3 regions of the Granulosicoccus antarcticus IMCC3135 genome follow, and region 3 is predicted to be linked to each of the others. Evidence: riboswitches for the same ligand, from Rfam matches in the RefSeq annotation. Region 3 holds a riboswitch; each other region holds the start of a gene.
The links. Region 3 has a riboswitch for thiamine pyrophosphate ahead of IMCC3135_RS09635 (sodium:solute symporter family transporter). Riboswitches for the same ligand answer to the same signal wherever they lie in the genome.
Positions count from the first base shown of each region.

Region 1: it holds a riboswitch for thiamine pyrophosphate, as region 3 does, so the genes downstream of both, thiB (thiamine ABC transporter substrate binding subunit) here and IMCC3135_RS09635 (sodium:solute symporter family transporter) in region 3, are expected to answer to the same signal.
Region 2: it holds a riboswitch for thiamine pyrophosphate, as region 3 does, so the genes downstream of both, thiD (bifunctional hydroxymethylpyrimidine kinase/phosphomethylpyrimidine kinase) here and IMCC3135_RS09635 (sodium:solute symporter family transporter) in region 3, are expected to answer to the same signal.

Region 1 is NZ_CP018632.1:7,312,334-7,322,016, reverse strand. Features, by position in the region: gene IMCC3135_RS34870 (VOC family protein) at 13-441, shown strand; gene IMCC3135_RS31785 (ATP-binding cassette domain-containing protein) at 622-1,263, opposite strand; gene thiP (thiamine/thiamine pyrophosphate ABC transporter permease) at 1,250-2,890, opposite strand; gene thiB (thiamine ABC transporter substrate binding subunit) at 2,894-3,967, opposite strand; TPP riboswitch at 3,996-4,105, opposite strand; gene IMCC3135_RS31770 (lysophospholipid acyltransferase family protein) at 4,190-5,071, opposite strand; gene IMCC3135_RS31765 (rhodanese-like domain-containing protein) at 5,180-5,611, shown strand; gene dtd (D-aminoacyl-tRNA deacylase) at 5,970-6,419, shown strand; gene hisB (imidazoleglycerol-phosphate dehydratase HisB) at 6,689-7,282, shown strand; gene hisH (imidazole glycerol phosphate synthase subunit HisH) at 7,357-7,998, shown strand; gene hisA (1-(5-phosphoribosyl)-5-[(5-phosphoribosylamino)methylideneamino]imidazole-4-carboxamide isomerase) at 8,165-8,908, shown strand; gene hisF (imidazole glycerol phosphate synthase subunit HisF) at 8,920-9,683, shown strand, end outside.
Region 2 is NZ_CP018632.1:4,524,300-4,533,982, forward strand. Features, by position in the region: gene IMCC3135_RS19560 (ABC transporter permease subunit) at 1-560, opposite strand, end outside; gene IMCC3135_RS19565 (ABC transporter ATP-binding protein) at 557-1,702, opposite strand; gene IMCC3135_RS19570 (polyamine ABC transporter substrate-binding protein) at 1,791-2,879, opposite strand; TPP riboswitch at 3,166-3,292, shown strand; gene thiD (bifunctional hydroxymethylpyrimidine kinase/phosphomethylpyrimidine kinase) at 3,349-4,203, shown strand; gene IMCC3135_RS19580 (ABC transporter ATP-binding protein) at 4,206-4,958, shown strand; gene IMCC3135_RS19585 (ABC transporter permease) at 4,960-5,760, shown strand; gene IMCC3135_RS19590 (ABC transporter substrate-binding protein) at 5,765-6,703, shown strand; gene tenA (thiaminase II) at 6,708-7,373, shown strand; gene IMCC3135_RS19600 (FAD-dependent oxidoreductase) at 7,373-8,389, shown strand; gene thiS (sulfur carrier protein ThiS) at 8,373-8,570, shown strand; gene IMCC3135_RS19610 (thiazole synthase) at 8,575-9,354, shown strand; gene IMCC3135_RS19615 (thiamine phosphate synthase) at 9,356-9,683, shown strand, end outside.
Region 3 is NZ_CP018632.1:2,206,491-2,216,173, forward strand. Features, by position in the region: gene IMCC3135_RS09630 (oxidoreductase) at 1-1,272, shown strand, start outside; gene IMCC3135_RS09635 (sodium:solute symporter family transporter) at 1,321-2,760, opposite strand; TPP riboswitch at 2,857-2,966, opposite strand; TPP riboswitch at 3,047-3,142, shown strand; gene IMCC3135_RS09640 (3-oxoacyl-ACP reductase) at 3,190-3,963, shown strand; gene IMCC3135_RS09645 (LLM class flavin-dependent oxidoreductase) at 3,990-5,279, shown strand; gene IMCC3135_RS09650 (hypothetical protein) at 5,454-6,386, opposite strand; gene IMCC3135_RS09655 (ATP-binding cassette domain-containing protein) at 7,067-7,831, shown strand; gene IMCC3135_RS09660 (ABC transporter permease) at 7,847-8,980, shown strand; gene IMCC3135_RS09665 (substrate-binding domain-containing protein) at 9,030-9,683, shown strand, end outside.

The DNA of each region.
Region 1 (9,683 bases), 2.7 Mb from region 3:
CCAGGTATCACCATGACTGCACTCAGACCCTTTCACTTAGCGTTCCCCGTTCATGATCTTGAAGCTGCGCGTACCTTTTATGGGCAGGTGCTGGCCTGTCCGCAGGGGCGTGAAGATTCGCACTGGATTGACTACGACTTCTTCGGTCACCAGATCGTGGCACACCTGGATGAATCTCAGGCTGCCAGTGCTGCCATCAACAATGCCGTCGATGGTGATGCGGTGCCAGTGCCGCACTTTGGTGTGGTGTTGACCGTTGAGCAATTTGCCGATTTACGTACGCGCCTGGAAGCTAATGCCGATACACGGTGGGTGATCAAGCCTCGTGTACGTTTTGCTGGTGAAGTGGGTGAGCAGCACACCATGTTTCTACTTGACCCGTCTGGGAACGCGCTTGAGTTCAAGGCATTCGCAGATGATTCGCAGCTCTTCGCGCACTGAGAATTCAACGCACTTGATTCGCTTCTGGCATCGCTGCGCTGCGGTGCGTTAAGTGAATCTTGAGATGTGCCAAGTGAATTTTGATAAGAGGTAAAGTCCCCGGCATCTGGAGTGTGTCAGTTCGGTGGATATAGCCTTGTCGCGATGACTCGGACTGGTTGATGATTTTGATTGAAATCTTCAGCCAGCCTCATGGTTGATCCGTCCATCCTGTATGCGCAGAATGCTGGCCTGCATGGCGACGGCATCTTCTTCATCGTGAGTGACCATGATGACGCACGGCTTGTATTGAGCAATGACAGTTCGCGTCAGCGTAATCATTTCCTGACGCGTTGTGGCATCGAGTGCGCTGAATGGCTCATCCAGTAGCAACAGGGGGCGGCGTCTGAGCAGGCATCGGGCCAATGCAACCCGTTGTTGCTCGCCGCCGGAGAGCATGCCGGGCAGCTTGTGTTCCATGCCCTCAAGCCCGACGTCAATAAGTACGGACTGAATTGACTGAATCTGGGCTGCGGAGAGTTTGAGTCCCGGGTCTATGCCCAGTCCTGTATTCTGACGGACGGTGAGGTGGGAGAACAGGTTCTGTTGTTGAAATAGCGATGTTACTGGCCTGAGAGAGGGCTGCATCGGCAACAGCGACTGGCCTTGCCAGCGAATGTCACCTGAATCGGGTCGCATGAATCCTGCAATCAGATTCAGCAAGGTGCTCTTGCCTGAGCCACTGCGGCCGAGCAAGGCGTGCACCCCGTGCGTTGCAAGCGTCAGATCGAATTCCCATTCGCGCTCTGCAAAGGCGATGCCTGTGTGGTCAAGCTGCAGCATGATTGCCTCCTCCCAGTAGTCGTTGGATTATTGCAAACAGGGTCAGGCATAGTAGTAGGAGCAGCCCTGCAGTCACTGCAGCCTCTTCCAGTCGATAGCTTCCCATGCGTTGATAAAGTAGCAAAGGTAGAGTCCGAACACGCTCAGATCCGAACAGGGCGATAGCGCTCAGATCGCCGGCAGAGAGTGTCGTTGCCAGTGCCAGTGATAAGGCCAGTGGTTTGCGTAGTTGTACCCAGTCAATGAAACGCCAGCGATTCAGGCCGTGTATACCCAGAGATTGCAGAAGCCTGTCCTGCTGGCTGGCTGCGCTCATCATGGGGCCATCGAGTATGCGAAGCACGAAGGGCAAGGCCATCAGGCTGTTGATGATGACCACAAGCACCAGGGCGATGGAGAAGACATCGGCAAAGGGACGCAGTAGTAGAAAGAGACCAGTGCCGAGAACCAGGGGTGGTAGCACGAGGATGATGTTGCCAGTCAGTTGCAGCCACTGGCCACGCCGCTCCTGATGGAGTCGAATACGCATGTGACGAGTACTGACCAGCAGGCTCAGGGCAAGGGACACAGAAAGCCCGGCAGCGCATAGTGAAACGATAATGGTATTGCTCATGGCCTGCAGGGTCGAGGCATCGGTTAACACGCTGAGGGTCTTGCCATTGAGCGCAGACAGTGTCAGGGCAAGTAATGGCAGAAAAACGAATGAACTGGCTGTGATGATGACGCCCCAGTGGATGAGGTTCCAGGCAGTGCCTCGCCACAATCCTTGCTTTACCGCGTACACCTGTGACGCGGATTTCTTCTCACGCAGTGGTATGTAGGCATGAAAGTCCATGCTGCTGTTGTGGCGCAGTACTGTACTCAACGCCATTAATGCAAGGCAGATTACCAATTGGATGCTTGCCAGAGCCACTGCTTGAGTAATATCGAATTCGAAACGCAGTGCCTGGTAGATGGCGACTTCGATAGTGGTTGAGCGAGGTCCACCGCCCAGAGTCATGATGATGGCAAAGCTGGTGAAGCACAGAGTAAATATCAGTAGCGCCAATCCGGGCAGTTGATTGCGCAAGCGGTCCCATTCAACAAATCGGAATATGGCCCAGGGGCTCATGCCCAACTGTTTGCACAAACGCCAGTTATCCTCTGGAATGGTCTCCAGGCTGTTTAGAAAAATGCGAGTAGCCAGCGGCATGTTGAAGAATACATGCGCTATCAGAATGCCAGGCAAGCCGTAGAGTCCTACGGGCTGGATTGAGAGAAATGCAAGCAACTCATTTAACCAGCCGCTGCGGCCAAATACCGCAACAATGCCGTAGATCGCTACGATGGTCGGTATGACCAGAGACAGGCTGAACACCGAGATGATCAGAGAGCGGCCTGTAAATGCCGGTTTGTGTGACAAGGCCAACGCGACTGGAATTGCCGTCAACAAGGCCAATAGCGTCGACAGGATTGCCTGAGATACACTGAACCGGACGACGCTTTGCAGGTAGCTATTAGCGAAAATGCTGCGCCATTCAATGCTGCCGGCCTCCAGAAACATGGCGGCCATGGGCAGCAGCGTAAGGCCGGCAATCAGCAGTAATGCAATGGCACCACTTGACCACCAAGGCCAGCGAATAGACATCGGTCAGCCTGCGGTGGATGCCTCCAGCCATTCATTGATCCATTGCTTGCGATTGTCTTTGACTTCCAATGGCGAGAATTGCAGAGTTTTGACAGGCTCGATCAGCTTGTCAAAAGAGGCAGGTAGCTGATCGCCCAGGTCAACTACCGGGTACATGACGTTGCCCAGCGGAATGCTTGTCTGTGCCTCTTTACTGGTCAGGTAGCTCAGAAATTCACGACCCAGCTCAAGGTTTTCAGATCGTTTGAGCAAGGCGGCGACTTCTATTTGAAGGTAATGGCCGTCGCTGAATGAGGCAGCCTGGTAGCGTTCCGTCTTGTCTATTTCCATGTGATAGCCGGGCGAGGTGCTGTAGCTGAGCACCATAGGGGCTTCGCCATTGAGAAAGAGGGAGAAGTAGGACTCACTCCAGCCTTTGGTGACCGTCAGAATGCGTGGTTGCAGCGCTTGCCATTTTTCAGCAGCCTTGTCGCCGTAGACAGATTTCATCCACATCAGCAGACCCAGGCCCGGTGTGCTGGTGCGAGGGTCCTGAATGATGATCTTGACCTCATCCGGTGCGTTGATCAGTTCTTCAAAGCTGGTAGGTGGTGTTGCCAGTGCTTCGGTGTCGTAGACGAAGGCGAAATAGCCATAGTCGAACGGGACGAAAATATCGGACTCCCATTTGACGGGTAATGTGAGTGAACTGGTGTCCACCTCAGAGTCGGCCAGTAGCCCGCTGTCTTCTGCGATAGCCATCAGGTTGGTATCCAGGCCGAGAACGACATCGGCACGACTTGAATCGCCTTCCAGTTGCACTCGATTAAGAATGCCTGCCGAGCTATCCAGCGCCACAAAATCGATGGAGCAGTCACCGCATTGTTCTTCGAATCCTGCTTTGATGGCTGGGCCAGGACCCCATTCAGAGGTGAAGGATTCGTAGGTGTAGACGGTCAAGGTGCGTTCGGCTGCCGTGGCACTGGTTGGCAGAGTCATCATGCCGATACAGCTTGCAGCCAGCATTGATGCGAGCGCGGTACGCGAGAAGGCGAATGGATTGGAAAAAGTCGCAGAAAGCAGGCTTGTCATAATCATCGTTGAATCTGTGAATGATGACCTGACGAAGGCACTGCAACTCAATCCCTACGCCGGTGCTAGCCGGTTCAGGTTCTGCGGGTTGTGCCGGCTTTAATCTGCCGGACTCTCAGCCTTGCGGCACCCCGTTGAGTCATCATGGTTATGGCGACAGTGTTGTCGCGGGTGCAAGTGTGCGGCATGTTCGATCTGCTTGCAAGAGGGCGGACTGCGTGTGTTGTTTTAGCGATAGGGGCTGCGCGCGCCATCCTCAGGGGTATTGAAGCGCTTGTAGCTCCACAGATATTGCGCAGGACAGAGCTCAATGCAGCGTTCGACGCCCCGGTTCAGGGCTATCGTGGCTTCATCGATATCACGGCTGGCGACAGCCTTGTCAGCCGGAATGATGTGAAAAATCCAGCCCTTGCCGCGCGGCAACCTCTCTACGACACAGAAAAGCACCACAGCGCCACTGCGATTGGCTAGCCGTGACAGCAAAGTCATGGTCAGTGTTCGCTTGTTGAAAAAGGGGGCGAAGTGTCCGTTGTTTCGGTCTGGTTCCTGGTCGGGAAGAATTCCTACCAGTCCTCCCGCCTTCAGAATTTTCAGGCCTTGCTTGATGCCTGAGACATCGAGAGTCGCCGGTTGGCCTCGCAGGTGAGCTCGCCAACGCAGCAGAACCTTGTCCATACCTGCTTGACGGGGTTTTCTGTAGAAATAGGTGAACGGCTCCTGGCGGGACAGTGGCAAGGAGCACAGTTCCCAATTTCCCAGGTGTGGGGACACCATGAGGCAGCCTTTGCCGGATTGCTGCGCTTCATCCAGCCAGTTCTGGCCTCGTATTTCGACGATTTTTTCGTCACTCTGTTCGATAGGGCGATGCCAGATCCAAGCGCTTTCAGTTAACTGACGGCCGGTCTCGATCAGGCTGTTACGCACCAGTTCGCGGCGCTCGTGTTCGGGCAGTTGCGAGTAGCACAGGTCGATGTTTATCTCGGTTATTCTTCGCAGTTTGCCGTTTAGTCGCCAGGCAAGGCGGCCAAGTGTCGCTCCCAGCGACTGGTTGGCATGGAAGGGTAGCCAGCTGAGCGCCCGGCTCAAGGTGCGGATGAGCAGTACGGACATCTGAGAAACCTGTGTGAGACGAAGCAATAGTTTAGCTGGTGCAAATGAGGGTGACTTGTCGTTAGAATCTGGTTCGACTAGTGAATCCATTGTTTAACGGAGTACTGCATGAGCGACAGCGCTGTGGCGATTGAGTCCATTTCACCAACCGATGCCTGGGCAATCATGCAATCGGAGCCTGGAGTGACTCTGATTGATGTTCGCTCGGATATGGAATTTCTGATGATCGGACATCCGCGGGGCGCGGTCAATGTTCCGTGGATTGATGCACCTGACTGGGTCGTCAACGTCAACTTCGTTGCGAATGTCAGAAAAGCCTTATTGGGGCGGGTGTCTGCAAAAGGGCGCCGTTCTTCACCGGTTTTCCTTATTTGCAGGAGCGGCAACCGTTCTCTGGATGCCGCAGAGGCTCTGGCTAGTGATGGCCTGAGTGATATCAGCGTCATTGAAGGAGGCTTTGAAGGGCCGCTGGATGACGCTCATCACCGCAATACGGTGGCTGGCTGGCGTTTCGAGGACTTGCCATGGGAGCAATGCTAGGCGGTAGGTCTGGCTGGGAGTGAAGGGTCGCCTGACAGGGCATTGGGGGAGCATAGGATGCTCAACCACCAAAAACCCGGCCATCCGTTGGCCGGGCTGAGCCATCCATTGGCCCCTCAGGTTGACGTGGTCATCAAAACTGCAGCTCATCATGAGCTGAACTTCCTTGTTTACTTGTATCGTCCGTGTGACATCCTTGTTTGTGGTAGTTCCCTGACCACACGGCATATTATCGGCATATCGAGGATGAACTGCCATCGGAAATTCCTCGTATTTGCGTAGGAAATGACTGATTTTGTTGTAGGAATTTTCCTACTTTCACTAAAATATGCATTATGTTGCTTTTATTTGATCTTTTATGATTGCATTGATACAGCGCGTAACCGAAGCCTCCGTGACTATCGAAGGTCAAATCAGCGCCTATATAGGTGCCGGTATGTTGACGCTTATCGGCATCGAGAAATCAGACACCCATAAAAATGTCGCGGAGCTGGCAGAGAGAATTCTCAGCTATCGACTGTTCTCCGACGAGCAGGGGAAGATGAATCTGGACGTGCGTGCGTCGGGTGGAGGCGTGCTTTTGGTGCCCCAGTTCACCTTGGTAGCAGACACCCATAAAGGTCGCCGTCCCGGATTTTCCTCCGCGGCGCCTCCTGCACAGGCCTGTGAGCTGTTTTCGGCTCTTGTTTCAGTGGTCTCTACCGAGAGCCTTCCCGTGGGGCAAGGCACGTTCGGCGCAGATATGAAAGTCAGCCTCGTTAACGACGGTCCCGTGACTTTCTGGTTGCAAACTCGGCAGTCTGATTAGGTTTCTACTGAAGTAGTCTTTCAAGTTTCTGATAAATATATGATTTCACACTAATTCCAAGCAAGCATGAGATGCATGGGGAAGTTGCAAGAGCCTGGCTTTGGTGATTTGAAGTCTTCGGTGGCACTTCAAATCTTTATGGGTGTCTGGTTGTGCTCAACTGCTTCAATTCTCGAGGTGGGGGCTTGCTGGTTGGATCTTGCACGTTTATGGGTGTCAAGGAGTGGTTGGACGGTGTATGCTCCCGCACATTTCCTGGAGGTTTTTTAGTGTCTAGTCGTACGGCGAAGGTAGAGCGAAAAACTCTGGAAACGAGTATCGCGGTAGAGCTTGTGCTGGATGGGCACGGCAACAGTAATTTTCAGACTGGTGTGCCATTTCTGGAGCACATGCTCGATCAGATTTCTCGACATGGTCTTTTTGATCTGAATGTTGTGTGCAATGGCGACACTCATATAGATGATCATCATACTGTCGAGGATATTGGTATCGCTATGGGCGAAGCTTTCTCTCAGGCACTTGGCGATCGCAAGGGCATAGTGCGTTACGGACATGCCTATGTTCCACTAGACGAATCATTGTCGCGAGTTGTCATCGATTTTTCGGGTCGTCCAGGCCTGCATTTTAATGCCGACTTCAAGCGTGCTCGCGTTGGTAATTTCGATGTTGATCTGACTTCTGAGTTCTTTCAGGGCTTTGCAAACAACGCCAGAGCCACTATTCATATGGATGTGCTACGAGGTGTCAACGATCATCACAAGATCGAAACTCTGTTCAAGGCATTTGGTCGTGCGCTGAGAGTTGCCTGTTCCATTGACGACAGAGCAGCTAATGCCATGCCGTCAACCAAAGGCGTCTTGTAGCTCCTTACAGGTCGACTGATCGTTTGTGACAACTTCCCGCGATTGGCGGGGGACATTTATTACAGAGCAACATCATGCAGAGAATTGCTGTCATTGACTACGGCATGGGTAACCTTCGCTCGGTTTCCAAGGCTATTGAGCACGTCACTGAAAATATGGAAGTGGTTGTCAGTGCCGATGCCAGCGTCATCGAATCTGCCGATCGTGTCGTGTGCCCAGGTCAGGGGGCTGCAGCGGACTGCATGGCTGCGTTGCAACAAAGTGGTCTGGCGCAAACGATTACCCGCATTGCTGGAACCCGACCATTTCTGGGCATCTGCATGGGCTATCAGGTTTTACTGAGTGCCAGCGATGAAAACAATGGCATCGAGTGCCTGAATGTGGTGCCAGGCAAGGTCGTCAGATTTGATGATCCGCTGCTGGACGATGGTGTGCGCTTGAAAGTACCGCACATGGGGTGGAGTCAGGTGCGCCAGGTGCGAAAGCATCCGATGTGGGCGGGCATTGACGATAACAGCCGTTTCTACTTTGCCCATAGTTATTACTGTGTGCCTGATGACGAATCGGTTGTAACCGGCTCTTGTCATTACGGGCACGACATCGCGGTATCCGTTGCGGCTCCCAATCTGTTTGCCTGTCAGTTTCATCCTGAAAAAAGTGCTGCTGATGGACTGCAGCTACTTCGCAATTTTGCGTATTGGGATGGTCTGAGTTAATGGGTGTCCAGAAGATCGGGAGTCAGACGGCATCCGTTAGAATTATGGGTGTCTTCTGTTGCTTTCAGAAAGCCTGTCACTTTATGGGTGTCTTATTCCTGGCTAGCGCATTTTGCAGTGCTGCTGGAATGTCCCCTTTCTCGTTCAAGAAAACGGAATCGATTTGATGCTGATAATTCCAGCCATAGATCTGAAAGATGGAAAATGTGTACGTCTGCGCCAGGGGCGTATGGACGATGACACCGTGTTTGATGACAACCCGGTTGATGTGGCCAGGCGTTGGTTGAAAGAGGGAGCTCGACGCATCCATCTGGTCGACCTTGACGGGGCTTTTGCTGGCGAACCGCGTAATGCGGCCGTTGTCAGTGAGATTTGCAAGGCTTGTGGTGATGTGCCTGTGCAGATCGGTGGTGGAATTCGCTCGATAGAGACGGCCACTGCCTATATCAATGCAGGTGTCCAGTACCTGATCATCGGCACATTGGCGGTCAAGCAGCCAGAATTCGTGGATGAACTCTGCCAACGCTTTCCCGGTCACGTCATTGTTGGTCTTGATGCCAATGAAGGTTTTGTGGCAACGGAAGGCTGGGCTGAAGCGTCGAGTGTTACCGCTGTGTCACTGGCGAAGCGATTCGAGGATGTTGGTGTCAGTGCCATCGTGTACACCGACATAAGTCGGGACGGTATGATGCAAGGTGTTAACACGGAAGCGACGGCCGCACTGGCGGACGCGGTCAATATTCCCATCATTGCCTCTGGCGGAGTCACCAATATTGACGACATCGATGCGCTGGGTAAACAGCGGCATCGCGGCATCGCGGGTGCAATAGTGGGCCGGGCACTGTATGAGAAAACCATCGACCTGGCGCAAGCTCAGGCGTTGGCTGATAGCTACACCGATAACGCCTAGGGGATCTGATCATGGGCTTGGCAAAACGAATCATTCCGTGTCTTGATGTGGACGGCGGTCGTGTGGTGAAAGGTGTCAAGTTTCTGGAGATCCGCGACGCGGGTGACCCCGTCAGTGTTGCGCGCGGGTACAACGAAGCCGGTGCCGATGAAATCACCTTTCTGGACATCACCGCAAGCTCCGATAACCGAGATACGATTCTGCATGTCGTGGAAGAGGTTGCTTCAGAGGTTTTCATTCCTCTGACCGTGGGAGGCGGAATCCGCTCGGTTGAAGACGTGCGTCGGTTGCTGAACGCCGGGGCAGACAAGGTGGGTATCAATACTGCTGCTGTTAACCGTCCGGATCTGGTGCGTGAAGCCACCGACAAGGTCGGCTCGCAATGCATCGTTGTCGCCTTGGACGCCAAATCTGTCTCGAAGCCAGGCGAGGCACCGCGATGGGAAATTTTTACACACGGTGGCCGAACCAGTACAGGGCTTGACGCCATCGAGTGGGCTATCAGGATGGCTGAGTACGGTGCTGGGGAGCTATTGTTGACCAGTATGGATCGCGATGGTACGAAGATCGGTTTTGATCTGGCACTGACTCGGGCCATTACTGATGCCGTGGAAATACCGGTGATTGCTTCCGGTGGTGTCGGCACGCTAGAGCATTTGAGTGATGGAGTGCTGAAGGGCGGTGCTGATGCGGTGTTGGCAGCCAGCATCTTTCACTTCGGTGAATATACGATCGCTGAAGCGAAGGCACACATGGCATCACGATCCATCGAAGT
Region 2 (9,683 bases), 2.3 Mb from region 3:
TCGATGATACCCAGACCCATCAGAATGTTATTGATGATGCCGTTGTTCTTCAAAATCCCCATCCAGGCATAGACACGCAACAGAAACGATGTCCAGAATGGCAGGATGACCAGCATCAGCAGAATGTTGCGATTGACGGGATTCGCACGCGCAATGGCATAAGCCATGGGATAGCCAATCAACAGACACCACAGGGTCGAAATCAGGGCAATCCTTGCCGAGTTCAGATACGCGGCCCAATAGAGATCATCTTCAAGCAGGAACTGGAAGTTACCAAAATTCAGCTTGATGGAAACCACGGCATCCTCCCCCCACTCCAGCAGGTCGCTATAGGGAGGGATGGCGGTGGCGTACTCTGCCAGCGATATCTTCAGAACAATGACAAAAGGCAGCAGGAAAAACAGGAACAACCACAAGAAGGGAATGGCGATAACACTGCTGCGGCCCGTCACGCCAAATGCACCCAACACGGCCGCCACGGCTCTGCCCAGAGAAGTATGCATGAGCGGCTCGAAGAGCGAGATCAAGCCATTGCCCAGAGAGGGATGCCCGAACTTCACGCTGTCAGTACCAGGCCGCTGTAGGGCTTCCAGCTCAAAAACACTTCATCATCCCAGGTGAACTGCTCCGTATCCCGATCCAGATTAGGTTGTGTGACTTGAATCATGGGCCCCGCCTTCAGTTGTATCCGGTAGATGGACAGGCTGCCCATATAAGCAACTTCGATTATCGTGCCGTAGGCAACATTGTCTTCCTGGTCAGGCTTCTGGCGCGATATTCTGATTTTTTCTGGCCGTACTGCCACCGATACGCGTGAGCCTTCACTGACGTTATTGACACCGTGATCGATGTACAGGTTACAGCCCGCTGCATCCGAACTGATTCGCACATGATCATCCGCATCTTCAATGACATTGCCATCGAACAGATTGACCGAACCGATGAAGTTGGCAACAAATCGTGATGCAGGGTGTTCATAGATCTCGTTAGGGGAACCCACTTGTTCAATGCGTCCCTTGTCCATGACACCGATGCGGCTGGAAAGCGTCATGGCTTCTTCCTGATCATGGGTCACCACCACAAAGGTGATGTCCAGCTCTTCCTGCAAGGTCATCAGTTCAAACTGCGTATTCTCCCGCAGCTTTCTGTCCAACGCACCCAGTGGCTCATCCAGCAATAACAGCTTTGGCTGCTTGATCAGTGCCCGGGCCAGTGCCACACGCTGTCGCTGCCCGCCGGACAACTGGTGCGGCTTGCGTTTCCTGAAATCGCCTAGTTTCACCATCTCCAGCATGTCAGTCACACGCTTGTTGATGTCGGCCTTGGCAACGCCCTCCTGCTTGAGGCCGAAGGCCACATTGGCTTCGATTGTCATATGCGGAAACAAGGCATAAGACTGAAACATCATGTTGACAGGTCGCTCATAAGGCGGAATACCGGCCATGTCGACGCCATCGAGCAGAATGCGCCCGCTGCTAAGCTCCTCAAATCCTGCCAGCATTCTCAGCAGAGTCGACTTGCCGCACCCCGACCCACCCAACAGACAGAACAGCTCTGATTTGTAGATATCCAGCGAGACATTGTCGACAGCCGAAAAGTTACCGAACTTCTTGGTCACGTTCTCCAGCTGTATATAGGGCTTTGCCTCCGCGTCATTCCATGGCACCTTCACCTTGCTTGCCAGCTCACCGGTATCAGCCATTGTTGATATCTCCACTTGCTCAAATTGCCCTGAACCAGGTCATTCTGGTTCAGGGTATCGCTGAATCCGGCTGGGCCAGCCGTGCTACCTACTTACCAGTCTTGATGGTGGTCCAGGCTCTGGAGAGCGCCCGGGTAAACTTTCTCTCGTCCGCCAAGTCGGCGAACAGCAAAGCCTTGACGGCTTCTGAAGGGTAGATAGCCGGATCGCTCTTCACTTCGTCAGAGACAAATTCCGTTGATGCGCTGTTGGCATTGGCATAGAAAACATAGTTGGAAACATCAGCAATGACCTGCGGTCTCATCATGTAGTTGATGAACTGATGAGCATTGTCCGGATGGGGAGCATCAGCAGGCACGGCCAGGCTGTCGAACCAGATAGCGGCACCTTCTTTGGGAATGACATACTTGATATCGACACCATTCGAAGCTTCGCTGGCGCGATCGCGGGCAATCAGCATATCGCCGTTGTATCCCATGGACACGCATATCTCACCGTTGGCAAGGTCATTGATATTCTGTGATGAATGAAAATACTTGATGAAAGGTCGTACCTTCAACATATGCTCTTCGAATAATTCGACATCCTTGACGTCGTTGCTATAAGGGTCTTTTCCCAGATAGGCCATGACAATACCGAAGACCTCGGTTGGCGCCTCCGCCACCGTCACGCCACATGACTGGAACTTCTCCGCAACCTCAGGGTTCAGGATCATGTCCCAGCTATCCACCGGCGCATCGGGCATTGCAGCGGCCACCTTGTCAACGTTGTAGGCAAAACCTGTCGTCCCCCAGGTATAAGGCACAGAATGGGCATTGTCCGGATCATGAGCGGCCATGCGTGTCAGGATCTCGGTATCCAGATTGCCGTAATTGGACAGCTTGCTGCGATCAAGCTCTGCGAAGACACCCGACATGATCTGTCGCTCCAGGAAAGGTGCTGTGGGCACGACAACATCGTAGCCACTGCTACCTGCTATCAGCTTGGATTCCAGCAGCTCATTGGAGTCATAGACATCGTAGTTGACCTTGATGCCGGTTTCTGCCTCGAAATTGGCAATGGTATCTTTGGCAATGTAATCCGACCAGTTGTAGATATTGAGAACCTTTTCCTCTTGAGCATGAGCCGTGCTGATGAGGGCGAATCCAACCATTGTTCGGACTATGTTCTTGAGCATCTTGTTTTCTCTAGATAATTGCAGATTGTTGCCACAAGTGGCAGAGACACGGAAGATGAAATACACCAGACAATCCAGGACGTCCGACAGCCTGAACTCCCCACATACCCCCACTCTACTCCCATGTGCATTGCGTGTGATTGATACCAGATATCCTCATCCTGCACAACTGTCCCCCTCATCGATAGCATCTTTATAGGCTCAGCAATGGTGCATGGCTTGCGCGCAAGCTTGCCGATAATTGCATAAGGCGTTGGCGATCAGCCAAATAGCATGTTAGTCTCTGGCCCACTTGACGGGGTGCTGGACAACCATATCGCATGGGGGTTCGGCTGAGATGCTGCAGATGTCTGCACGATCCCGCTGAACCTGATGCGGATAATGCCGACGAAGGGATCAAGCCAAGGGAATGACCATGATTCCCATGCCCCGGTCTCTTTCACACTCGGTATTAGCCGAGGAGTGAATCATGCAGACCAACAAAACCAGCTTGCCGCCCCAGAGCGCTGATACCCAGCGACAGCGAATCCCGATCGCCATGACCATTGCCGGATCGGATTCGGGCGGTGGTGCGGGCATCCAGGCAGACCTGAAGACTTTCAGCGCCCGAGGCGTTTATGGCGCCTCCACCATCACCGCGTTAACTGCCCAGAACACCTGCTCGGTCAGTGCCATTCATGAGGTGGCGCCTGAATTCGTGACGCAACAACTCGTCGCCGTCCTGTCCGATCTGAAGGTCGATGCCATCAAGATCGGCATGCTTGCCAGCATTCCCATCATTGAAGCCATCGGCGTGGTGCTCGACCAATACCCCGACATCCCCGTCGTGCTTGACCCTGTCATGGTGGCCAAGAGTGGCGATTCATTACTGCACTCAGACGCCATTGAGGCCTTGCGCGACATCCTCTTCCCGCGAGCCACCCTCATCACTCCCAACATCCCCGAAGCTGCCATGCTCTTGGGTGATGTCGAGGCCAGCAGCGAGGCGCAGATGGAAGCACAGGCAAGGGCACTGAGCCGGTTCGGCTGCTCGGCGGTTCTACTCAAGGGCGGACACCTGGCATCCTCGGACAGCACCGATCTGTTATTACAAGACGGCGCCATCCATCGCTTCTGCTACCCACGCATCCCCACCAGCAACACACATGGCACCGGCTGCACCTTGTCATCGGCCATCACTGCCGAAATAGCCAAAGGACTGCCTTTGCACACAGCCATCGCCATCGCCGAGCAATACATACACGAAGCGATTGCCTGTGCCGATCAACTGGACGTGGGGCACGGTCACGGTCCCGTACATCATTTTCATGCACTGTGGAGTTGAAGGTGACTCAGGCTCCGGCCATCGAGTTGCAGGCAGTCAGCCTGACACTGGGTGAGCATTGCATTTTTGATCGCCTGACACTCAGCATGGAATCGGCTCAATGGCACAGTATTCTGGGCCGCAGTGGCGCAGGCAAATCCTGCCTCCTGAGGCTGGTAGCAGGCTTGCAGCAGCCCGATTCGGGCTGCATTACAAGCTTTGGCAAACCGAGCGCATCCCGACAGATTGCCTATATGGCACAGGAGGACGGCCTACTACCCTGGTTGTCGAATCTGGACAATGTGCAGCTGGGAGCCCGCTTGCGTGGCGAACGCAGCCCTGCCAACCGGCAACGCGCGCAGGCACTGATTGAACAAGTCGGCCTGGCTGACTGGGCCGATGCTCTACCGGCTGTGCTCTCAGGAGGAATGCGCCAGCGCATAGCCCTGGCCCGCACCCTGTTCGAGGATCAACCTGTCGTACTGATGGACGAACCCTTCAGTCGACTGGATGCCATCACCCGAGATGAACTGCAACTACTCGCCTTCGATCTGTTATCAAAGCGCACGGTACTGCTGGTAACCCATGATCCGATTGAGGCGCTGCGCCTGTCACAGGCAGTCCACGTACTCAGTGCTGCATCGCCCTCATCCATTCACAGCATTCGCCTGTCGACAGCTGCGCCTCGCGCCATGGATGATGCCTATGTCATGCAGCACCTACCCACGGTATGGCATCACCTGCAATCGCTGAGCAGGCAAGTGGATGCCGCCTGATATGCAAAAGCTGCCAACAACACAACGCCCCGCGCTGCTGAACTTTGTCATCACCGCTGCCAGCATCCTTGTGTTCTGGCAATTGCTGGTGAGCATAACGGGCATCCCGAAATTCATGCTGCCAGCCCCCTTGGCCGTCTTCGAATCTGTCCTGACGCACGCCCAATCACTGGCCTCTCATTCATTGATCACGGGTTTCGAGATCGTTGTCGGCCTGGTGATCGGCAGCTGTCTGGGCATCATCAGTGCCATTGGCCTGACCGCATCAACCTCTGTGCGTCGCTGGGCACTGCCTCTGATGGTCATCAGTCAGTCCCTGCCCGTCTTCGCACTGGCACCGCTATTGACCCTGTGGTTTGGTTATGGCATCAGCTCGAAGATCATCATGGCCATACTCATTATCTATTTTCCCGTGGTGGCCGCAACCTTTGACGGACTCCGGCACACCCAGCCCGCCATGCTGGATCTGGCACAGACACTACGGGCTACACCATTGAGCATCATGTTCCAGATCCGGCTGCCAGCCGCCCTGCCCTCAATTGCTTCAGGCATACGTGTTGCCACCTCCATTGCTCCCATTGGCGCGGTGGTCGGCGAATGGGTTGGCTCAAGCAAAGGTCTGGGCTATCTGATGCTGCACGCCAATGGCCGTATGCAAACCGATCTGATGTTCGCCGCATTATTGTGTCTGTGCCTTATCGCACTGCTGTTGTACTTCTGCGTTAACCGGCTACTTGACCGAATCCTCTACTGGCAACGTGACTCCAGCCAGTTCCACACCGCTCAACCCCATCGAAACTGAACCCATGAAACGATTGAACCTGCTACTGGCACTGTGGCTTTTCAGTACTGCAAGTCTGGCAGACGATAAACCACTGACCGTTTTACTAGACTGGTTTGTAAATCCGGACCATGCCCAATTGATACTGGCTAAAGAACTGGGTTACTTCAAGGAGGAAGGCCTGGATGTGGAACTGATCGAACCGGCAGATCCTTCCTTACCCCCCAAAATGGTCGCAGCTGGCAAAGCCGATGTTGCCATCAGCTATCAGCCGCAACTGCATGTACAGGTCGCTGAAGGCTTGCCGCTGTCGCGCTTTGGTACATTGATATCAACCCCCTTGAACTCACTGGTGGTACTGGCTGACGGTCCGGTAAAATCCATTGCTGACCTGAAGGGTCGCAAGGTTGGCTTTTCTGTGGGCGGTTTCGAAGATGCCTTGCTCAAAGCCATGCTGGACACCGAGTCGCTGTCACTGGACGATATCGAACTGGTCAACGTCAACTTTTCCTTGTCTCCCGCGCTCATCACCGGACAGGTAGATGCCGTCATTGGTGCCTATCGCAACTTTGAACTCAACCAGCTGGACATCGAGGGCTTTGCAGGCAAGGCCTATTACCCCGAAGAGCACGGCGTGCCACTTTATGACGAACTGATCCTGGTAACCAACAATGAATCACGCGACGCCGAATGGATCGTCCCTTTCCTGCGAGCTGTCGAACGTGCAACCACGTATCTGGCCAACCATTCTGACGATGCCTGGGAATTGTTCAAGAATACCAACACGGACATACTCGACAACGAGCTGAACCAGCGTGCCTGGCGCGATACCCTGCACCGTTTCGCACTGCGCCCCGCCGCACTGGATACACGTCGATATGAAGACTTTGCGCGCTTTCTGCAAAAGCAGGGTCTGATCGATACCTTGCCTGAAACCAGCACCTACGCCTACGAGGCCCGCTGATATCATGTCGACACTTCTGGAGCATCTGCAGAGCCAATGCGAACCGCAATGGCAGCAGTACACTCAGCACGCCTTTGTCAGACAGCTGGCCGATGGCACACTGCCGCGCCATTGTTTCGAGCACTACCTGAAACAGGACTACCTTTTTCTGATTCACTTTGCTCGTGCTTTTGGCCTGGCCGCCTTCAAGAGTCGTAATCTGACAGAACTGAAAAGGGCCAATGCCTCTTTGTCCGGTATTGTGGATGTCGAACTGGACTTGCACATCCAGTACTGCCATCAATGGGGCATCTCGCAAGAGCAGCTGGAAAACACCATCGAGTCGACACCCAATATGGCCTACACCCGCTATGTCATGGAGCGCGGCATGGCAGGCGAGCTGCTGGACCTGAACATAGCACTGGCCCCATGTATTCTGGGGTATGGCCAGATTGCCAACTGGCTGCTGGCACAACCGTTTCTGGTCCTTGAAAACAACCCATACGCTGAATGGATCAATCTCTACGCAGGCGATGAATATCAGCAGGTTGCTGATGCTCACCGGGAGGCTTGCAATGCGGTTGAGCTATCAAATCTTGATGGTGCCCGTTTGCACACGCTGGTACAGACCTTCGATGCCGCCACGCGACTGGAAATCGACTTCTGGCAGATGGGACTGGATTGCAGCTGATGCTCCCGATTATCGAAATCGTCGGCTCAGGGGTCGCTGGTCTGTGTTGCGCGCAGGCATTTGTTGAAAAAGGTTGTCAGGTCACGCTACGCAGCGCCAGTAACGGCATCGACGAAAGCTGCTGCTCATGGTGGGCAGGTGGCATGCTGGCGCCCTGGTGTGAAAGCGAAAGTGCAGAACCGTTGATATTTCGGCTGGGGCAGGAAAGTCTGCGTTACTGGCAACAACACAGTCAGTCCATGCACAGCGGCGGCTCTCTGGTTCTGGCCCACCGACGCGACCAGGCGGATATCAGACAGTTTGCACAGCGCACCACCGACTATCAGGAACTGAACCGAGACCAGATTGGCGAACTGGAACCTGATATCGATGGCCGATTCGACCTGGGCCTGCACTATCCACAGGAGGCGCACCTGAACCCTCGTGAGACACTGCAGGCACTGCTGGACAGACTGCTTGCAAGCGAGCTCTTTACCGCCGTCTTCAATGAAAGGCTGGATGATCAGTATTTACAGAGTGCACCCGACGGTGGCTGGAGAATAGATTGCCGAGGCCTGGCCGCGCGCGATAGCCTCAGCGATCTGCGAGGCGTGAAGGGTGAGATGTTGATACTGGAAACCGCAGAGATCACACTGAGCCGTCCTGTGCGAGTGCTACACCCACGTCATCCGATCTATATAGTTCCGCGCAGCAATGATCAGTTCATGGTCGGTGCTACCATGATCGAAAGTGATGACAGAACCCATGCCTCGGCGCGCTCTGTCATGGAACTACTCTCCAGTGCCTATGCTCTGCATCCGGCATTCGCAGATGCCGCTATTGTGCAGATCGGCACTGATGTACGCCCCGCGTTTACAGACAACCTGCCCCGCCTCAGAAGACGCGGCCAGCTTGTCTATGTGAACGGTCTTTACCGACACGGGTTTCTATGCGCGCCAGCCATGGCGCAACGTGCCGTTTCTCTGGTACTGGAAGGCAATATTGACGAAGAGGTAGTCGATGAAAATCATGATTAACGGCGAGAAAGCAACCGTGAACTGCACCAGACTTGATGCTTTGCTGAAAGAGCTTGGCCATCGACCAGAAACAGTCGCCACGGCGGTCAATCAGGAATTTGTGCCTGTTGGTCAGAGGGCTGAGTGTGAACTGGCTGAAGATGATTCGATCGACATCATCGCCCCGATGTCAGGAGGCTGATCCGGTGTCATTGACTGTCTATGGTACAACGCTCACATCACGCCTGTTTCTGGGTACCTCACTGTACCCTTCCCCACAGATCATGCTCAATGCGATCGCAGCCTCTGGCTGTGAAGTGGTCACCGTGTCTCTGCGCCGCGAATCCAGTGCAGAGAAATCCGGCCAGGCATTCTGGTCATTGATCGAATCGGCCAATGTCCGGGTGCTGCCCAACACCGCCGGTTGTCGAGGCGTGAAAGAGGCTGTCAACACCGCCCACATGGCTCGAGAGCTCTTCAAGACGCCCTGGATCAAGCTGGAAGTCATTGGCAATGATGACACGCTGCAACCCGATGTATTCGGCCTGGTCGAAGCTGCCCGCATTCTGATAGACGAAGGCTTTGAGGTATTTCCCTACACCACCGATGACCTGGTCGTTGCCGAGCGACTGCTCAACGCCGGCTGTCAGGTATTGATGCCCTGGGGGGCACCGATAGGCAGTGGCAGAGGCTTGAACAACCGCTACGCCCTGAAATCCTTACGGGCAAATTTTCCTGACGTGCCTCTGATCGTCGATGCCGGCATTGGCTTGCCATCGCATGCGACTGACGCACTGGAGCTGGGTTACGATGCCATTTTGCTGAATACCGCGGTAGCCAAGGCAGGCGACCCTGTTGCCATGGCCCGGGCTTTTTCGCTTGCAGTCCAGGCAGGTCGAAGCGCCTGGCAAGCTCAGCCCATGTTGCCACGGGACATGGCCGCCCCTTCCACGCCGGTGCTGGGCACCCCTTTTCGAGACTTGTGACATGCTGCATCCCTTTTATCTGATCGTCGGTGAAACCGATCATCTCGAAGAATTTCTGGCAGCCGGCGTTCGCTGCGTGCAACTGCGAATCAAGGACGGCTCGGTCGAACATTGCCGCCGTGAGATAAGGCGTGCCCGGCAACTGTGCGAATCGGCCGGTTGCTCACTGATCATCAACGACTACTGGCAGCTGGCAATAGATGAGGGCTGCCAGGCTATTCATCTGGGCCAGGAGGATCTGCAGGCGGCACAGATGGAGACCATCAAGGCGGCAGGCATCAAATTTGGTATCAGTACACATGATCGGGCAGAGCTGAATATCGCCCTGT
Region 3 (9,683 bases):
GATCCGGATGGGCTGACAGAAGAAACTTCGCTTGATGTGATCGTCAAGCTTGCCGAGGAGCTGGATTACGTCAACGTGATTGCAGGTACCTCGGCCTCACTGGGAGGGGCCACGCATATCGTGCCACCCATGGCAGTGGCCAATGCCTATCTTGCGCCATTTGCAGAGGCTGTGAAGCAGCGCGTCAGCATTCCTGTCATGGTGGCGGGACGGATCAATCAGCCACAAGAAGCTGAGGCGATAATTGCATCGGGCCAGGCGGACATGTGTGGCATGACACGAGCATTGATCTGCGACCCGCAGATGCCTGTCAAGGCGCAGACCGATCGATCGGATGATATTCGTGCCTGTATCGGCTGTAACCAGGCTTGCATTGGGCACTTTCACAAAGGCTACCCCATCTCCTGTATCCAATATCCAGAATCGGGACGAGAGCGTCACTATGGCACCTTGTTGCCAGCCCGTGTGCGCAAGAAGGTCATGGTGGTGGGTGGCGGACCCGGTGGTATGAAGGCGGCAGCCGTGGCAGCACAGCGTGGTCATGCAGTGACATTATATGAGGCCTCATCCAGGCTGGGTGGGCAGGCACTGCTTGCGCAGCTATTGCCAGGGCGTAGTGAATTTGGGGGCATCGTGACCAATCTGTCACGCGAACTGGAATTGGCGGGTGTCACTGTGGTGCGGGGAGCCTCTGTAGACAGAGCCTTGATCGACGCTGAATGTCCTGATGTGGTGATTCTTGCGACTGGTGCAAAACCACGTTGGCCACAGAGCGCAGAAATATCTGAAGATGCGCCGGTTGTCGATGCCTGGCAAGTGCTTCAGGGGCAGGCAAATGTGGGCTCACGGGTCGTCATCGCCGATTGGCGTTGTGATTGGGTTGGTGTGGGGATTGCCGAGTTGCTGGCAGAAGGCGGGCGGCACGTTCGACTGGCCGTCAACGGGCTGCATGCAGGCGAATTGTTGCCGGGTTATGTCCGTGATATGGCGGTGGCAAGACTGCACCGGCTGGGGGTCGAGATCATTCCCTATGCGCGGCTGTTCGGGTGCGATTCACAGACGGTCTATCTGCAACACACATCGAGTGAAGAGCCCATCATTATTGATGATGTTGACACCCTGGTGCTTGCCCAGGGGCAAATATCGGAGTGCACGCTTCTGGATGAGCTGGAGAGTGCAGACATCGCGCTGGTGGCCATCGGAGACTGTGTTGCAGCGCGAACGGCAGAGGAGGCAGTGCTCGAAGGTCTCAAGGCGGCATGGACGTTGTAATCTGAGAACAGGTGCGTTGTATGGGGTATTGCGCAGACATCCGGTATCCTAACCCTCAATTTTTCGCACTTGCTGCGCCAGAAGTGAGAAGTCAAAGAGTTTTCCCTGAGGTAGGAGCAGCAGTAAAAGCGATACGGCGACCGGTACCAGCGAGGCCAGCAGGAAGGACTCAAGCAGGTTCGTAATGGGCGCTCCCGGTAATGGAAATACCACAAGTCCGGCCACCAGACCTGCGAAGGTGCTGATCGCAGCATTGTAGCTCTGATAGCGGGCGTTGTAGAAGCCGAAAAATACCGGGAAGGCGGCCGCGCAGCACAACAGGTCTGCCAGCAGAAACAGGTACAGTACGCTGTAACCCTGGGCGGCGACAAACAACACTGGGATCGACAGCAGAACGATCAGCCAGCGCGACAAGGACAACAGATCATGGTTTCTCAGTCGCGGCAACAGGCGGTGCAGGTCCACCACCATGATACTAGTGAGCCCACTGATGGTGGAGTCGGCACTGCTCATGATCAGCGCTAGCCCGAATGGCAGCAAGCCGATGGCAAACCATAGTGGTACATCGCTCAGTAGTACGCTGAAGAGGGCTACGGAGCCGTCGCCCGGCAAGTCCAGCCCTACAAATGCCAGTCCAAACAGACCCATGATGAAAATGATGGGAAAACTGAAAAGACCACTGAGGATAAAGCCATTACGGATGACCTTGTTATCGCGGGCGGCAAATATACGTTGCCAGGTGCCTTGATAGAAGAGCCCGGTCAGAACGACCGCAATAAAGAACGTCAGCCCGGATTTCAGGCCGTTGATATCCAACGGGTTCAGCAGGTGCGGCGCTTTTTCCTGCAAGCCCTGGATTGCCGGTGCGAGACCGCCGGCGGCTTGCCAGCCAAAACCGATCAGCAATGCCAGAAATGGCAAAATAACCAGCATCTGTATACGGTCGGTAAAGATGGTCACACGCAACCCGCCGTAGAGGGTGTAAAGCAAGGTGGCAGCCATGACGATGCTGGCAGTCAGCCATAATGGTACCGGTGCGAGCAGGGAGACCATTTTTGCAATGGCTGTCAAACCTGCAGTCAGACTGATGCAAAGATAGAAAATCATGATGGCGAGCACAAAGCTGTACATCACGCGGCCATAGCGGCCCAGAACAAACTCGGTGAGTGTGTGGCCTTCTGGCATCAGCGTCCGGATGCGACTGCCCAGAGGAATCATGATCAGGCGCGGAGCCAGAGCACCCAGTGCGTAGCCGATTATGGCACCGATACCGCCCCAGGTAGCAGCCTGAGCCGGACCAAACAATATCCAGGTACCCATGGTGGTGGCCAGCAGTGTCAACAGGGTTGCGGAACTGCTCTGGCTGTTTCGGGCAACCAGAAAATCGTCCAGTTTGTCTTTTTTGCGACGAGCGTAGAGCAGACCGGGGATGGCGAACAGAGCGGCGAATATAATCAGCCAGACAAGGGCTGTATAGATACTGAACATCGTTGTCTTCCTTGCCGTCACCGGCGCTAACGTTATCGCCAAAGATGGCGGGTCACTGGAATGACAGCGAGAAAGGAAGGGGCACGAAACCAAGCGTAGAGCAGGCATTTCCTTCCCTTCGCCGGCATTATCCGGATCAGGTTCAAAGGGTTACCGCACAAAGTGCGGTGTCTCAGCCGTTTTCTACGGCACCCCCAGGAGTGAGCACAGAGTAGGAAATAAAAACGTGATTGTCAATTGCTGTTATCAGGCCTTGTATTTTTCGACATTCGTTGTGCTATGGTCTTGGCTCGACACGGGGTGTCCTGCTTGCAGGGCTGAGAAAAAACCCGTTGAACCTGATCCAGCTCATACTGGCGAAGGGATGTCAGTAGCCGGCCCATAACCGCGTCTGCCCATTCATGCCTTTGCCTCACTTCTGAGGTTTTCATGCAACAATCTTTCCGTCTCGACCAACAACTGGTTCTGGTTACCGGTGGTGCCCGTGGCTTGGGTGAACACCTGGTACGTGCTTTTCTGCGTGAAGGGGCCACAGTTGTCATAAATTATTTTAATAGCGCCGAAGCAGCCAACAAGCTGGTCAACGTAGCGCCAGAGCGCGCACTGGCAGTGCAGGCCGATGTGACTGACCGTGCGGCAGTGCAAGCGATGTTCGATCAGGCACGTCAGCACTTCGGACGTCCGGTGACAACCGTGATCAATAATGCTCTGCCGGAATTTTCATTCAACGGTGATGCACGCCCAAACGTTGAGCAGTTGAGCTGGGACGATCTGAATCAGCAATTCATGGGAGTGGTTGGAGGGGCGCTGAACACGACTCAGGCTGCACTGGCGGGTATGCGTGAGGTGGGGTTTGGCCGTATTGTGAATGTTGGGACCAATCTGTTCCAGAATCCGGTGGTGCCGTACCATGATTATACGGCTGGCAAGGCTGCATTGTTGTCACTGACGCGCACACTGTCGCAAGATCTGGGTCCCGATAACATCACGGTAAACATGGTATCCGGGGGGCTGTTGCGTACCACCGATGCCTCTGCCGCAACGCCCGATGAGGTGTTTGATTTCATTGCCGCCAGCACGCCTCTGCGGCGGGTAACCACACCTGCAGAATTTGCCGATGCCACTTTGTTTTTTGCTTCGACCTGGGCGCGTTCAGTGACCGGACAAAATCTGGTGGTTGACGGCGGCCTGGTTAAAAACTGATGGGGGCCATCGGGGTGAATAGTCGCATGATGCACTTGAACCTGTTTTTAATGGGGTGCGGGCATCATCGAGCCGCCTGGCGACATCCACAGTCGTCAGTGGAACAATTGGGCGATATTCGCTATTACGAGCGCCTGGCGCAATTGGCAGAACGCGGCAAACTGGACGCCGTCTTCTTCGCCGACAGCGGTGCCGCAGGTAATGTATCGGATGGCAGTTGGTGGTATCTGGAGCCGCTCACCGCTATCGCTGCCATGAGTCGGGCAACACAGCACATCGGATTTATCAGCACCGTCTCCAGTACCTTTTACACACCATTCCATGCCGCTCGTCTACTGGCATCACTGGATCACATCTCCAGTGGTCGTATCGGCTGGAATGTAGTCACCTCCATGTTTGATGTGGAGGCACGCAACCACGGTTATGAGAGCATGCCAGATCATGCCGAACGTTATCGGCGTGCTGAAGAGTTTGTGCAGGCCGTGCTGGGGTTGTGGGATTCCTGGGATGACGATGCTTTGTTGTTTGATCGTCAGGGCCATTATGCAGACCCGGACAAGGTACGATCGATCAATCATCACGGCGAGTTCTTCCAGGTAGATGGTCCACTGAATGTGCCACGTCCGGTACAAGGACACCCGGTACTGTTTCAGGCCGGCTCCTCAGAGCAGGGCCGGGAGCTGGCGACCCGGTATGCTGAGGCAATTTACGCCGTGGCCTACGATTTGCCGGCAGCACAAGATTATTATCGGGATATCAAGCAGCGAGTGAGCGCTGCCGGTCGCACCGTCAGTGTGCCGATCATGCCCGGTCTGGTGACCTATGTGGCTGCGACGGAGGAGGACGCCAAAGCCAAACAGCGTGAGCTCGATGAATTGCTGCCCGCAGAGGCCTCGTTGCGCCAATTGTCCATGTTCATTGATCAGGATTGCTCGGATTGGGAGCTGGATGCACCGGTGCCAACGCTGCCGTCCATGGAAAATTTCAGTGGCCCACAAGGGCGTTACAGCACCATATTACGCATCATTCAAACCGAAAAACCTACTTTACGCCAATTACTGGGACGCCTGGCTGCAGGCGGTGGTCACTGCACGTTGGTGGGTACACCGCAGCAGATTGCCGACAAGATGGAGTACTGGTTTTGCAATGAAGGCGCCGACGGTTTCAATCTGATGCCTCCATCGTTACCCAGCGGCATTGAGGACTTCATCGAGCAGGTGGTGCCAGAGCTTCAGCATCGAGGCCTGTTTCGTAGCGACTATCACGGCAGCACTCTGCGTGATCACCTTGGTCTGGAGCGGCCTGGTTGCTCATGAGACTTCGATGAACTGAATTTGCCTGGACAAGTGCACTATCAGGTGAAAACAATCTTAGTAGTGAATTCTTGAAAAATTTAATCATGGTAGGCAAGTACTACCACCACGATTTGACCCATCTGGCTATGCCATTGACAAAGTGCTGCAAGGTTCGGATATACGGCATCGCTGCAATCATTGATAAGGGCAGTAAAATCGTATCTCGTAATCCTCGCAATTGCCAAACGTCTGTTTCTCATTCTCGCAGACCAAGCCATGGGCGGCCTGAAAGGTGGTCAGCAAGTTCGGCATGCTATCGCCAATGCTATATATTTGATTCTGCCCCAACACACGTGCCTGAATGTCCATCGGGTCAGCACAAGGCAAGCCTTCCTCGAATCCAATTTCCCAGTCACCGGCACCGGACGGATTATCACGGTCCAACCATTTGCTCCAGTAAACGGCGATATCTTCAAAGCGCTCACCTGAAGTATGGTTGATAATGGTGTATCTGCCAGGTTGATCAGCCTGGCAGGTAATTGTCCCTTCGCAAATCGATTCGTAGCTCGTACTGGACTGTACCTGGTACCAGCCATCATCAGGCAAGGAGATGACATTGCCACTGACGGTAACGCCATCAGGGTAATTGGAAGCATCTGTACCTGAACCGACATACAGCTCTGCTCGAAGATCAGCATCGTGGTTAATGACGATATAACGCCCCTCTTCAGGGACGGTGCAAGAACTGCCACCACCACAAACATGACTATAGGTAGTGGCATCCAGAACCTGGTGCCAGCCTGCCATGCTCCAGCTGATCGTGTTGTCATTGACAGTCAAGGAACTTGAAAAGCTGCTTTCAGTTGGAGGCGTTTCAGTGCCCGGATCCGTTGGCGAATCCTGACCAACACTGACTTCTACTCGTCGCCCGATACTGTGGTTGATAACGAGGTAGGTGCCGGGTTCCTCAACAACACATTCGGGAACGCCGTTACACACTTCGTGCAATGTCTCAGCGTTCTGAACTTGATACCAGCCACCGACGCTCCAGCTGATAGTCAAATCATCAACAGATATAGTGACTGCGAAATCCTCAAGGCTCAGGTTATCCTCGATAGGATTACCCACTGTAACGTGGCTACCTCTCCTCGAGTCACCGTCGGGGCTGAAACTGCTCACCCAGTAAATGCCCTCTGGCACAGTGCACTCAAGTCCACCCTGGCAGACAATTTCTCCGGTTAGCCGGTTCTCAACCTGGTACCACCAGCCGTCATCCGACCAGGAAATGATGTTGTCGATTACCTGTATCGAAGCGATCGCAGATAGGCTACAAGCCAGAAGAGCCACTCCGCCCAAGGTCCTTGCGATCGATCTTGTGAGCCGGGATCTGCACTGACTATCCAGCGCCAGCACTTTTCTTATCTTTGATATCGTCTTCATCGGAGTTAATGCTACTCGCTAGTTTTAGATATTCTTAAGAAAATATTCCTAATTAATTCAATGATCAACAACAGTATCAGGTAATTTTCCCAATCACATCGTTGCTCAGCAAGTGCCGGCAACTCGGGATGAATGTCATTGATATTCATCATTCTGGTTTTCAGTTATTTCGTAACTCGTAACGTTACGAGTCAAAATCGTAACTCAATCAGGCATTTTTACGCAAAGAAGACTTTGTCTTGGTAAGTTTGAAATGCAGAAAATACACAAATAAAACAATGAATTAAAATACTATCAATCAATTTATTGACAATAGTTACCGGTAACGTAAACTGGGCACAACTTCAATGCGCTCGGAGAACTAATCAATGTCAGTGGCAGCTCCCATCATAAGCATGCGAGGCATTACCAAGCGTTTTGGTGGCTTGGTCGCCTTGCAAGGTGTCGATCTTGACGCCTATTCAGGCGAGGTACTCGCCATCGTCGGTGATAACGGTGCTGGAAAATCAACGCTGATAAAAATACTGACTGGTGTGTACCAGCCCACTGAAGGTCATATTGAATTGCATGGCAAGCCGTTCTCCATGGCAAATCATTCGGATGCCATCAAGAACGGTATCGATGCGGTCTACCAGAATCTTGCCATTGCGGATCATTTAACGCCTGCTCAAAATCTGTTTCTTGGCGCTGAATTGACTCGGTCATTCATGGGTTTGCAAATTCTTGACAATCGTAAAATGCGCGATGAGTCTGTCCGTGTACTGAAGGACAAGCTTGGGGTGCAACTCAAGAACATGGATGTAGCCACAGAAAGTCTATCGGGCGGTCAGCGTCAGGCGGTGGCTATCGCACGTGCGGTACGCCATGATGACTTGCGTGTTCTGGTGATGGATGAGCCTACCGCAGCACTGGGGCCACAGGAAACGGCGAGAACCTTGGCATTGATCAAAGCGGTCAAGGCGCAGGGGATTGCCGTGATTGTGATTTCACACTCTCTGGATGATGTATTCGAGATTTCAGATCGTATTCACGTCATGCGTCGTGGTACGTGTGCAGGAGTTGTGAAGACTGCTAATACTAATAACGAAGAGGTGCTTGGCATGATTGTCGGCGCTCAATCGGTCGCCGGGTGAGGAAATACTGCAATCATGGCAACCAATGAAATGAACTCAGAAACACGCAATAAGCCCATTCTGGAAAAGCTGGAGCCCTATATGGGGTTTCTGGGTCCGATGGCCATGATCGTTCTGATACTCGCCTTTATGGGAGTCATGGAGCCTGCGAGATATTTTCGTCTGTCCAATCTGAATCAGATTCTCCTGGATGCGGCTCTATATATGCCAATGGCCATGGCAATGACGTTTGTCATTACCCAGCGAGGCATAGATCTGTCGATTGGTTCTGTTGCCGCTTTGTCAGCCATTATCATGGCGTTCCTGATCAAGCAGTATGGTTTTCCGGCCTGGACTGCTGCGCTGATTGCTTTGGGCCTGGGAGCTTTGATGGGCCTGTTGAACGGCCTGGTTATCACCAAGCTTCGAGTGCCAGATTTGATCGGCACTCTGGCTATGGATCTTGTCTATCGTGGATTTGCACTGGTGCTTGCCAAGGGACTGGTATTGGCACGCTTTCCGGATCTTATTACAGAAGTGGGTCGAGGTCAGGCATTGCAGTTCTTGCCAACGCCTGTGGTTATAGGACTGATGACTTTGGCCGGTGGGTACTTCCTACTGCGATCAACTCACTTTGGTCGCTATACCGTCTCCATTGGTTCAAACCCGGAAGCATCAGAAATGACCGGCATTGCCGTAGATCGTCATCGTGTATACGCCTATGTATTGATGGGAACGATGGCCGCTTTATCCGGAATATTACTGACCGGCAAGCTCAATGCCATTCAGGCAACCTCGGCGCCTTACTTCAATCTGCATGTCATTGCCGCAGTAGTGGTAGGTGGTACATCCTTGTTTGGAGGTCGTGCCTCAATGATTGGGTCGCTAGCAGGTGTTCTGCTGCTATCGATGATGATCAACGCTCTGGTCACACTGCGAATCGAGTTCTTCTGGCAGTCGGTGGCCTCAGGTGCCGTCATCATTATTTCGGTAGCAACCTATACATGGTTGGGTAAGAAGGATCGGGATGGGGGTGGCAAGGTTGGCTCCGCGCTCAAAAATCCAGACAACGCAAAGTTGATGAAACTGGGCATTGCTATCGCGCTGATGATTCTGGTTTTAAGTGTGATCAGTTTACTGGCGGGTGGCTCTGCCAGCCCAAGTGGGTAACTGGAAAAATCGTGGCAACCGCCACCTTGTAACGGAGGAAGTGTTAGCAATGATGAACAGAAAAACAACCGCGGCGTTGGTCGCAGCTCTTTTGAGCAGCACGTTTGCCATGGCTCAGTCCTTGCCACTCAAGGAACTGCCGGATGATGCGGATAGGGATTTTTGGGTCCCTGAGCAAGTCAATAAGGAAGGCAGTTTGCAGGCACTGCAGGACGCAACAGGTACCGAGGCCATCGCATATACCGGTACTCAGGAGAAGCCGCTGCAAATAGCTCTTATCTATCCATCTGCAGATGTCTCTGATTTCTGGGCGCGTAACTATCTGGCTATGATCAAGCGTCTGGATCAACTGGGAATCAAATATGAGACGCGTGAATTTGCATCTCGGCAGGTAGAGCATTCTCTGCAGGCAACCTATGCCGCTCAAGTGGATCAGGATGCCGATTTGTATGATTTTGTGATATTTGGCCCCTCAGAGCTGGCAACTCAGGCGGACAATATAGACAAACTGGCTGGCAATGAAGATCTGACAACGTTTGTATGGGCATTCCATACACCGCCAAAATACCTGAAAAATCAACCAGCGGGATGGTTTGATTTCTCATCTGCATTCGGCGCACAAAAAATGTGTGACTACATGCTTGAGCGATTAGGTAACGATGTGACCTACGCCATGAATCGAGGTATTCCGGGAATCACAGAC